3 regions of the Promicromonospora sp. NPDC057488 genome follow, and region 2 is predicted to be linked to each of the others. Evidence: predicted binding sites of a transcription regulator. Region 2 holds the regulator's gene; each other region holds the start of a gene.
What was found. Region 2 encodes HrcA, which represses chaperone genes, less so after heat shock. Its sites were predicted from a motif close to TTNGCACTCGNNNNNNNCGAGTGCNAA; they were not measured.
Positions count from the first base shown of each region.

Region 1: a site for HrcA is predicted at 1,566-1,592, ahead of groL (chaperonin GroEL). Genes of this name have one in related genera too.
Region 3: a site for HrcA is predicted at 1,599-1,625, ahead of groES (co-chaperone GroES). Genes of this name have one in related genera too.

Region 1 is NZ_JBHVEG010000019.1:26,391-29,662, reverse strand. Features, by position in the region: gene ACFU5G_RS06180 (phytoene desaturase family protein) at 23-1,537, shown strand; gene groL (chaperonin GroEL) at 1,740-3,272, shown strand, end outside.
Region 2 is NZ_JBHVEG010000234.1:3,717-6,988, forward strand. Features, by position in the region: gene ACFU5G_RS27660 (helix-turn-helix transcriptional regulator) at 1-678, opposite strand, end outside; gene ACFU5G_RS27665 (hypothetical protein) at 787-972, opposite strand; gene hrcA (heat-inducible transcriptional repressor HrcA) at 1,363-2,382, shown strand; gene dnaJ (molecular chaperone DnaJ) at 2,411-3,272, shown strand, end outside.
Region 3 is NZ_JBHVEG010000058.1:22,223-25,494, reverse strand. Features, by position in the region: gene ACFU5G_RS14040 (glutamate--cysteine ligase) at 1-207, opposite strand, end outside; gene ACFU5G_RS14035 (SAM-dependent methyltransferase) at 204-1,472, opposite strand; gene groES (co-chaperone GroES) at 1,807-2,103, shown strand; gene ACFU5G_RS14025 (WhiB family transcriptional regulator) at 2,366-2,653, opposite strand; gene ACFU5G_RS14020 (MerR family transcriptional regulator) at 2,845-3,272, shown strand, end outside.

The sequences.
Region 1 (3,272 bases), on a different contig from region 2:
AGCACCATGATTCGATGGGTCGGTGACGCTCCTCGACGCCGTAGTGGTGGGCTCCGGCCCGAACGGGCTGGCAGCCGCGGTGACGCTCGCGCGCGCCGGGCTCGGGGTCCGGGTCCTGGAGGCCCAGCCGACGATCGGCGGAGGCGCACGCACGCTCCCCGTTCCCGAGCTCGCCGACGACCTCGTCTTCGACCTCTGCTCCGCCGTGCACCCCATGGCGTGGGCCTCGCCGTTCTTCCGGGCCTTCGACCTGGGCGCGCACGGTGTGGAGCTCGTCGCGCCCGAGATCGCCTACGCCCAGCCGCTCGGCGGTGGTCGCGCGGGCCTCGCCTTCCGTGACCTCGACCGGACGGCGGACGGCCTGGGGCCGGACGGCGACGCGTGGCGCGACCTGATCGGCCCCCTCGCCGAGAGCTGGCGCGAGATCACCGCGCTCGCGCTCGGGGACAAGCGGACCGTGCGCGGCATGCTGGAGGGCGTGCGCGGCGGCCCGGCGTCGTCGGCGTGGGGCGCCGCCTCGGCGGTGCGACCCGGTCTGCGGTTCGGTGCCGCGCTCCTCGAGCAGGGCGGCCCGCGCTGGGACCGCCGGTTCCTTACCGAGGAGGCAAAGGCGCTGCTCACCGGCGTCGCGGCGCACGCCATCACGCCGCTCCCGTCGTACGCGGGCGCGGGCACGGCTCTGCTCCTCGCGGCCCTCGCGCACGCCGACGGCGGCTGGGCGGTCCCGGTGGGCGGCTCGCAGGCCGTCACCGACGCCCTCGTCCGTGACCTGGAGGCGCACGGCGGCACCGTCGAGACCGGGCGCGCCGTCGAGGACTGGCACGACCTGCCGCCCGCCCGCGCCGTCCTCTTCGACACCACGCCGCGGGCCGTGCTGTCGATCATGGGCGACCGGATCAGCATGCCGCGCCGGGCCGCCCTGCACCGGTTCCGGTACGGCAACGCGGCCGCCAAGGTCGACTTCGTGCTGTCGGAGCCCGTGCCCTGGACGGTGTCCGACGTCGGGCGCGCGTCGACCGTGCATGTCGGTGGCACCCGCGCCGAGATGGTCATCGCGGAGGACGCCGTCGCGAACGGGACGCACCCCGACCGGCCGATGGTGCTGCTCAGCGACCCGGGCGTCGCCGACCCGGGGCGCGTGCGCGGAACCAGGCGGCCGCTGTGGACCTACGCCCACGTGCCCGCCGGCTCGACGCAGGACCTCACCGAGGCGGTCACCCGGCAGATCGAGCGGTTCGCGCCCGGCTTCCGCGACGTCGTCGTCGGCGCGCGGTGCATACCCGCCAGCCAGATGGAGCTGCACAACGCGAACTACCCGGGCGGCGACATCTCCGCGGGGGCGGCCAGCATCTGGCAGATGTTCGCCCGGCCGACCCTCGCGCCCGACCCGTACCAGGTGGCCGAGGGCGTGTACCTCTGCTCGGCGTCGACCCCGCCCGGGCCGGGCGTGCACGGCATGGGCGGCTGGCACGCGGCGCGCCGGGCGCTGCTGCGGGAGTTCGACGTCCGGCACGTCCCGGGGCTGGCGCCCGCGTAGGGCCCGCGTTCGCCCCCGGAGTACGCGCCTTGCACTCTCATGGTCCGAGTGCCAATAATGTCTTAGCACTCTCCGTTGGAGAGTGACAGCAGGGTCGAATGGTGAGGCCTCCTGCCGCGGCGAGACGTGATCGCCACGGAGGTTGCCGTCCGTCGCGGGCACCGGCCGGCCTGGACAAGCCACCAGCGGAGGATTCATCCCCATGGCCAAGATCATCGCTTTCGACGAGGTCGCTCGTCGGAGCATGGAGCGCGGGCTCAACCAGCTCGCCGACACGGTGAAGGTCACGCTCGGCCCGAAGGGTCGCAACGTCGTTCTGGACAAGAAGTGGGGCGCCCCCACGATCACCAACGACGGTGTCTCCATCGCCAAGGAGATCGAGCTCGAGGACCCCTACGAGCGGATCGGCGCGGAGCTCGTCAAGGAGGTCGCCAAGAAGACGGACGACGTCGCGGGTGACGGCACCACCACCGCCACCGTGCTCGCCCAGGCGCTCGTGAAGGAGGGCCTGCGCGTCGTTGCCGCCGGTGCCAACCCGATCGCCGTCAAGCGCGGCATCGAGAAGGCCACCGAGGCCGTCACCGAGCAGCTGCTGAACGCTGCCAAGGAGATCGAGACCAAGGAAGAGATCGCCGCCACGGCCGCGATCTCGGCCGGTGACCCGGCGATCGGCGAGCTCATCGCCGAGGCCCTCGACAAGGTGGGCAAGGAAGGCGTCATCACCGTCGAGGAGTCGAACACCTTCGGCCTCGAGCTCGAGCTCACCGAGGGCATGCGCTTCGACAAGGGCTTCCTGGCCCGCTACTTCGAGACGGACCCCGAGCGCCAGGAGGCCGTGCTCGAGGACCCGTACGTCCTGATCGTCGAGTCGAAGATCTCGAACGTCAAGGACATGCTGCCGCTGCTCGACCAGGTCATGAAGTCGGGCAAGTCGCTCCTCATCATCGCCGAGGACGTCGAGGGCGAGGCCCTGGCGACCCTGGTGCTGAACAAGATCCGTGGCACCTTCAAGTCCGTCGCCGTCAAGGCCCCGGGCTTCGGCGACCGCCGCAAGGCCATGCTGCAGGACATCGCGATCCTGACCGGCGGCCAGGTCATCACCGAGACCGTCGGCCTCAAGCTGGAGAACGCCACGCTCGAGGAGCTCGGCCAGGCTCGCAAGGTCGTCGTCACCAAGGACGAGACCACGATCGTCGAGGGTGCCGGCGACGCCGACCTCATCGCCGGTCGCGTGAACCAGATCCGCAGCGAGATCGACAAGTCCGACTCGGACTACGACCGCGAGAAGCTGCAGGAGCGCCTCGCCAAGCTGGCCGGCGGCGTTGCCGTCATCAAGGCCGGCGCGGCCACCGAGGTGGAGCTCAAGGAGCGCAAGCACCGCATCGAGGACGCCGTGCGCAACGCCAAGGCTGCCGTCGAGGAGGGCATCGTCGCCGGTGGTGGCGTGGCCCTCATCCAGGCCGGCGCCGTCGCGTTCGCCAAGCTCGAGCTCGAGGGTGACGAGGCGACCGGTGCCTCGATCGTGCGTGCCGCGATCGACGCCCCGCTGAAGCAGATCGCCGTGAACGCCGGCCTCGAGGGCGGCGTCGTGGCGGAGAAGGTGCGCAACCTTCCCTCCGGCCAGGGCCTGAACGCCGCGACCGGCGAGTACGAGGACCTGCTCGCCGCGGGCGTCAACGACCCGGTCAAGGTGACCCGCTCGGCGCTGCAGAACGCCGCGTCGATCGCCGCGCTG
Region 2 (3,272 bases):
GGCGTCGAGGCCGACGTCGAGCAGGTCCTGCGCCATCTCGTGGACCTCGGCCTCGCCCAGCCGCGTCAGCTCGAGGCGGGTCGTGAGCCGGGCGCGGTCGAGCTCGGCGAGGACGACGCGCAGGGGGTGCGCGCGGGAGACGTCGTCGCTGCGGTAGGTGAGCAGCAGGAGCAGGCCCGGCGGCGTGGTGCGGGCGAGGCGGAGCACGACGGCGCGCGTGACGTCGTCGGACCAGTGCAGGTCCTCGATGACCACCACGGCGGGGCGCTCGCCCGCGAGGCCGGTGAGCAGGTCGGTGAGGACCTCGGGGACGCGGTCGGCCCCGGCGTCGGGCGCGGGCGCGACGAGCTGGGGAGCGAGGGCGGACAGGGCGCCGGCCGAGGGTCCGGCCGCGGCGAGGACGGCTTCGTGGCCCATCGTCCGGACGACGCCGTTCAGGAGTCCGGCCAGGGCCGCGTAGGGGAGCGGGCCGGAGCCCTCGTCGGCGCACTGACCGACGATCACGTGGGCGTCGTCGGCCCGGGAGGTGAGCTCGTCGAGCAGGCGGGTCTTGCCGATCCCGGCCTCGCCGGCGATCACCAGGGTGCGGCTGCCGCCCGAGCGGACGTCGGCGAGAGCGGCCTCGAGCGCACCGAGCTCGGGGGCTCGGCCCACCAGGCGGGCACGGGGGACCGGCATGGGCTCATCGTCCCATGCCGGTCCGTGGTCGTTCCGCTCTTTTCGGTCGGCCTGCCCGCCGCTGCCGTGGGCCGACCCGCTGCCCGGCACGGTCGCCCTCCCGAGGGATCAGGCGACGCGCGGCCGGACGGCGTCGGCCGCCCTGGCCCGGGCGCTGCGCTCGGCGGTGCGCTGCGCGGCTGCCTGGCGGCGGGCCGCGTCCTTGTGCTCACGGGCCACGCGGGCCCGCTCGTTGCGCTGGTCGAGCTCCCGCTCGTTGCGGCGGTACTCGGCGTAGTCCGTGAAACCGAACATGGTGGTTCCTCCTGGTGTCACCGTCGGCCCCTCGCCGGCGGTGATTCCAGGTTGGTCTGTGAGGTACGTCGCGCGGATCGGGCGGTCGCCGCATCTTTCGCGGCGGGTCCGGGCCAAGGGCTGGGCACGTCTAAGGCATCGCCCTATGCTCGACCGGTCAGCCCTCGGCGAACGGGTAAGACCCGCAGGTCAGGGGCAGGTTTGCCGCGGCGCGTCCGGGCGGCTCGCGGGGTCGTGGCCGGCCTGCGGCGGGTCGGGGACCCGGCCGCTCGTGTGCGCCGCGTAGGATTGGCACTCGGTTGGTGAGAGTGCTGGACGGCAGTGTCGGAGAGCGGGCCGGAACCCGGGTACACGTCCCGGACGTTCTACCTGGGGACGGAGGTGAGCGCGGTGAGCGAGGAACGCAGACTCGATGTCCTGCGGGCGATCGTGGAGGACTATGTCCGCACGCGTGAGCCCGTCGGTTCGCGCATCCTCACGGAGCGGCACCAGCTGGGGGTCTCCCCGGCCACGGTGCGCAACGACATGGCGGCCCTCGAGGAGGCCGGGCTCATTGCCCAGCCGCACACCTCGGCGGGCCGCATCCCCACCGACAAGGGCTACCGCCTGTTCGTGGACCAGCTCGCCGAGGTGCGGCCGCTGACCCTCCCGCAGAAGCGCGCCATCGAGACCTTCCTGTCCGAGGCGGTCGACCTGGACGACGTCGTGGCGCGCGCCGGGCGGCTCATCGCCCAGCTGACGGGCCAGGTCGCCGTGGTGCAGTACCCCTCGCTGCGCCGCTCCGGGCTGCGGCACCTCGAGCTCGTGCCCACGGCCGAGGGCCGGCTCCTGGTGGTCGTCATCACGGACACGGGCCGGGTGGAGCAGCGCTTCCTCGACGTGCCGGTCGACCTCGACGACGGCACGCTGGGCGAGCTGCGCGCCCGCCTCAACGCCGCGACGGCCGGCCGCCGGCTCGCCGACATCGGCGACGCGTTCGCCGGCGTCGCCGAGGCCATGCCGCCCGAGCACCGCCCGCTGGCGACCGCCGTGGCCGAGGTGGTCACCGCCGCGCTGAGCGAGGAGAGCGAGGAGCGGATCGTGCTGACCGGCCAGGCCAACCTGGCGCGGTCGAGCATGCGGTTCGAGCAGGGGCTGCGGCCCGTCCTGGAGGCGCTGGAGGAGCAGGTCGTCCTGCTCGGCCTCCTCACCGACATGACCGACGACGCCGGGGTGGCGGTGAGCATCGGCCACGAGAACCGGCTGGCGGGACTGGCGGAGACCTCCGTCGTCACCTCCGGCTACGGCTCGTCCGACGGTGACACCGTCGCGATCCTGAGCTCTATCGGCCCCACCCGTATGGACTATCCGGGCACCATCGCCGCGGTGCGCGCCGTCGCGCGCTACCTGTCACGAGTGCTGCCCAGCTAAATACTCAACTCATCACGAAGAGAGACCTGTGACCGACTACTACGAGATTCTCGGTGTTCCGCGCGACGCCTCGCCCGAGCAGATCAAGAAGGCATACCGCAAGCTGGCCCGTGAGCTGCACCCGGACGTGGCCGGCGACGCGGGCGAGGACCGGTTCAAGGACGTCGCGCGCGCGTACGAGGTGCTCTCCAACCCCGACAAGCGCCAGCAGTACGACATGGGTGTCGACCCGACGTCGCCGGGCGGCGGCGCGGGCGGCGGGTTCGGCGCCGGGTTCGGTTTCCAGGACATCTTCGAGACCTTCTTCGGCGGCGGGCAGCCGACCGGGCCGGTCCCGCGCGCCCGGCGCGGCAACGACGCGCTCGTGCGCCTCGACCTCGACCTCGCCGAGGCCGTGTTCGGCGCCAAGCGCGAGATCCAGGTCGACACCGCGGTGGTCTGCAACACCTGTGGCGGCGACGGCGCGCGGCCGGGCACCCACGCCCGCACCTGTGACGTCTGCCAGGGCCGCGGCTCGGTGCAGCGGGTGGCCCGCTCGTTCCTCGGCCAGGTCATGACCAACCAGCCGTGCTCCGCCTGCGGCGGGTTCGGCACCGTGATCCCCGAGCCGTGCACCGACTGCTCCGGCGAGGGCCGCGTGCGCTCGCGCCGCACCGTCTCGGTGAACGTGCCGGCGGGCGTCGACACCGGCACGCGCATCAAGCTCTCCGCGCAGGGCGAGGTGGGCCCCGGTGGTGGCCCCGCCGGCGACCTGTACGTCGAGATCCGCGAGCGCGCCCACGACACCTTCGTGCGGCGCGGCGACGACCTGCACTGCACCCTCCAGGTGCCGATGACGGCGGCCGCGCTCGGCACCGTGCTCGAGCTCGACACCCTGGACGGCCTGCAGG
Region 3 (3,272 bases), on a different contig from region 2:
GTTCTTCATGTACTCGCCCGTGACGTGCGGGACCAGCCCGCCGGGACCGTGCTGCCGGTTGCCGCCGTCGCGCGCGAGAGCCTCGAGCACCTCCGGTCCCGCCTGGGACAGGTCGGCGGTCCCGGGCTCCACGAGCCCGATCTCCCACTCGATCCCCACGGTCGACCGTGGGGACTCGCCGAAGCCGAGCTGGGCCGGCGAGCTCATACGGCTCCCAGGGGTTCGACGAGCAGTATCTGTTGGTTGCCTGCAACACGGGTGAGCACGATCGTCGCCTCCTCGGTTCCGGTGAGCACGAGCTGCTTGCGAAGTTGTTCAGGCACCACGGCGGTGCCCCGCTTCTTGATCGTGACGCGCCCGACGTTCCGGTCGCGCAGGTAGGACTTCAGCCGCTTCAGGCCGAACGGCATGGTGTCGAGCACCCGGTACCCGGTCGCGATCGGGGCCTGCGCCCCGGCCGGGTCGGCGGGCCGGGCCGGCGGCAGGGCGGCCGGGTCGTCGGTGGTCACGTACGCGATGGTCGGGTCGACGAGGCGCCCGCCCAGCTCGGCGGCGGCCTGACCCACCAGCCCCGCGCGGATGACGGCGCCGTCGGGCTCGTAGAGGAACTGGCCGACGCCGCCGACGTCCGGCTCGACGTCGTCGCCACGCACGGTGCGGCTGAGGGTGTGCTCCTTGCCGTCGTCGTCGGTGAAGCTGCGCAGCACGAGGGCCGAGCGGCCGGGGCCGTCGGGTGCGAGCGGGCCGAACCACAGCCCGGCCTCGACCACGTCGCCGTTCACGGAGACCCACTGGGTCTCGGCGTCGTCGGGCAGGCCCTCGTGCGCGATTCCGGGACCCACCTTGATGCCGACGGCGGGCACGGTCTCGCGCAGCGCCCAGACCGAGTCGAGCGGCGGCTCGTAGGCGTGCGGGTCGAAGATGCGGCGGCTGCGGCCGCCCGACCCGCCGCGCACGCGCCGGGCGGGGTCGGCGTAGACGCCCTCGATGCCCTCGGCGCTCAGGTCCAGCGTCAGGCCGTCGGCGTGCCGTACCTCCGCCTCGGGGAAGTGGCGCAGGTTCCACTGCGCGATGGCGGCCGTGCACTCGTCGAGGTCGGTCGCGACGACGCGCAGGCCCGTCCCGGCGAACGCGAGGGAGTCGGCGCCGATCCCGCAGGTGAGGTCGGCGAGCGCGGTGATGCCCGCGTCGAGGTACCGCCGGGCGTGCAGCGCCGCGACCACGAGCCGGGTGGCCTGCTCCAGGCCGTCCGCGGTGAACAGCATCCCGTCGGCGAAGTCGCCGAACTTGGCCCGTGCGCGGGCGCGCAGCCGGGACTGGGTGACCACGGCGGCCGCGAGGTCCGCCGCGACACCCTGGGAGCGCAGGGTGGTCACGGTCTTCATCGCGTCGCGCTCGTCGTACGGCGGTAGTGCCGCAAGCAGGGCCCAGCCGTCAGGGCTGAGGAGTTTGCTAAGAATCGCCGCATCCATGGGAAGATCTTTCCACCTTTGTCCTGGTCATGACGAGTAGCCGGGCGCAACCTTTTGGTGGAGATGACGAGATTTCGACGTCCTGGCGGCGAGTCGGCCCCTGGGCGTGTGAGCGACTCCACGCGATTGGCACTCGCCTTGACCGAGTGCTAGCGCCGACCTAGATTTGGGGTTGTTCACCGCCGCGGAACCCGGTACCCGGGCCTCGCGGCGGAGGACCCAGACGTTCGTGCCCGCCGGCACCCGCGACGACGGCGGACCGTCGAACGTTCGAGCCCCTTAAGTCAACCACGCAGCTGATCACTCGATCCGCTCACGAAAGAGGAGGTCCGACGTGTCGGTCCCCATCAAGCCGCTCGAGGACCGGATCGTCGTCAAGGCTCTCGAAGCCGAGACCACGACCGCTTCCGGCCTGGTCATCCCGGACACCGCCAAGGAGAAGCCCCAGGAGGGCGAGGTGCTGGCCGTGGGCCAGGGCCGCATCGACGACAACGGCAACCGTGTGCCGCTGGACGTCGCCGTCGGTGACAAGGTGATCTACTCCAAGTACGGCGGCACCGAGGTCAAGTACGCGGGCGAGGAGTACCTGGTGCTCTCGACCCGCGACGTCCTCGCGGTGGTCGTGGGCTGATCCAGCCCACGCCAGGTAGATAGACGAAGGCCCCGCACCAATCGGTGCGGGGCCTTCGTCCTGGCGGAGCCTCGGTGCTGTCTGTCTGTGGTGCCGTGCCTGGTGCGCGTGCCTGCATGTCTGGCGCGCGGCGGACGTGCTTCGGCGCACGCCTGTCCCAGCGGGGTGCTGCTTCCTCAGGCGTTGTGCCTCAGGTGCCGCGCGACGTCGTGCGGCAGAAGTTGTTCGGCCTGGTCAGGCAGGCTTCGTCAGGCAGGCTTTGTCAGGCGGAGACGGACTTGCCGGCGAGGATCGCCGACCGCTCGTCCTCGCTGAGCCCGCCCCAGACGCCGTACGGCTCGCGCACGCGGAGCGACTGCTCGCGGCACTGCATCATCACGGGGCAGGAGCGGCAGATCGCCTTCGCGGCCTCGGCGCGACGCCGGCGGGTTGATCCGCGCTCACCCTCGGGGTGGAAGAAGAGGGTGTCGTCCGCGTCGCGGCACGCGCCCTGGTACTGCCATTCCCACAGTTCCATTACCGGACCGGGAAGCCTCGAGATCTCCGTCATGGCGAACAACCTACAAGTTGTGCAGAAGTTGTTCAAGGGGCAATTTCGCTTCATCTCGATCGAATCGAGCCAGCCCGAAGCGGTTCGGCCCTGACCGGATTTGTTCCAATCTGGACTGGAATCCACCGAGATCGGCGGCACGCCGGGTTTCGCAGTGGCGCGGAGAGGGTCCGGTCGGCAGAATCGAGTCCATGACTTCTTCGCGACCCGCCCAGAACTCGGGCGGGTCACGTACATCCAGCCCCGGACTGGCTGTCGCCGCGGTAGCCCGGCGCCTCGGGGTCGCTCCCGCGACCCTGCGTACGTGGGACCGCCGCTACGGCCTCGGCCCCTCGGGCCGCACCGCTGGATCGCACCGCCGCTACACGCCGGACGACGTCGCCCGGCTCCTCGTCATGCGCCGGCTGACCCTCGAGGGCGTGGCCCCGGTCGACGCCGCCCGCGCCGCGGTCGAGGCGGGGGACGCGGAGCTCCAGGTCGCCACCAAGACCGCTCCCGCGCTGCCCGCGGTGCGGGTCGAGGGCGACCTGGAGACCGACGAGGTCGACGACGTCGACGACGGGGAGTTCGCCGAGAAGTTCGTCGGCACCGTCGAGGCCCCGGCCGAGGACGACGAGCC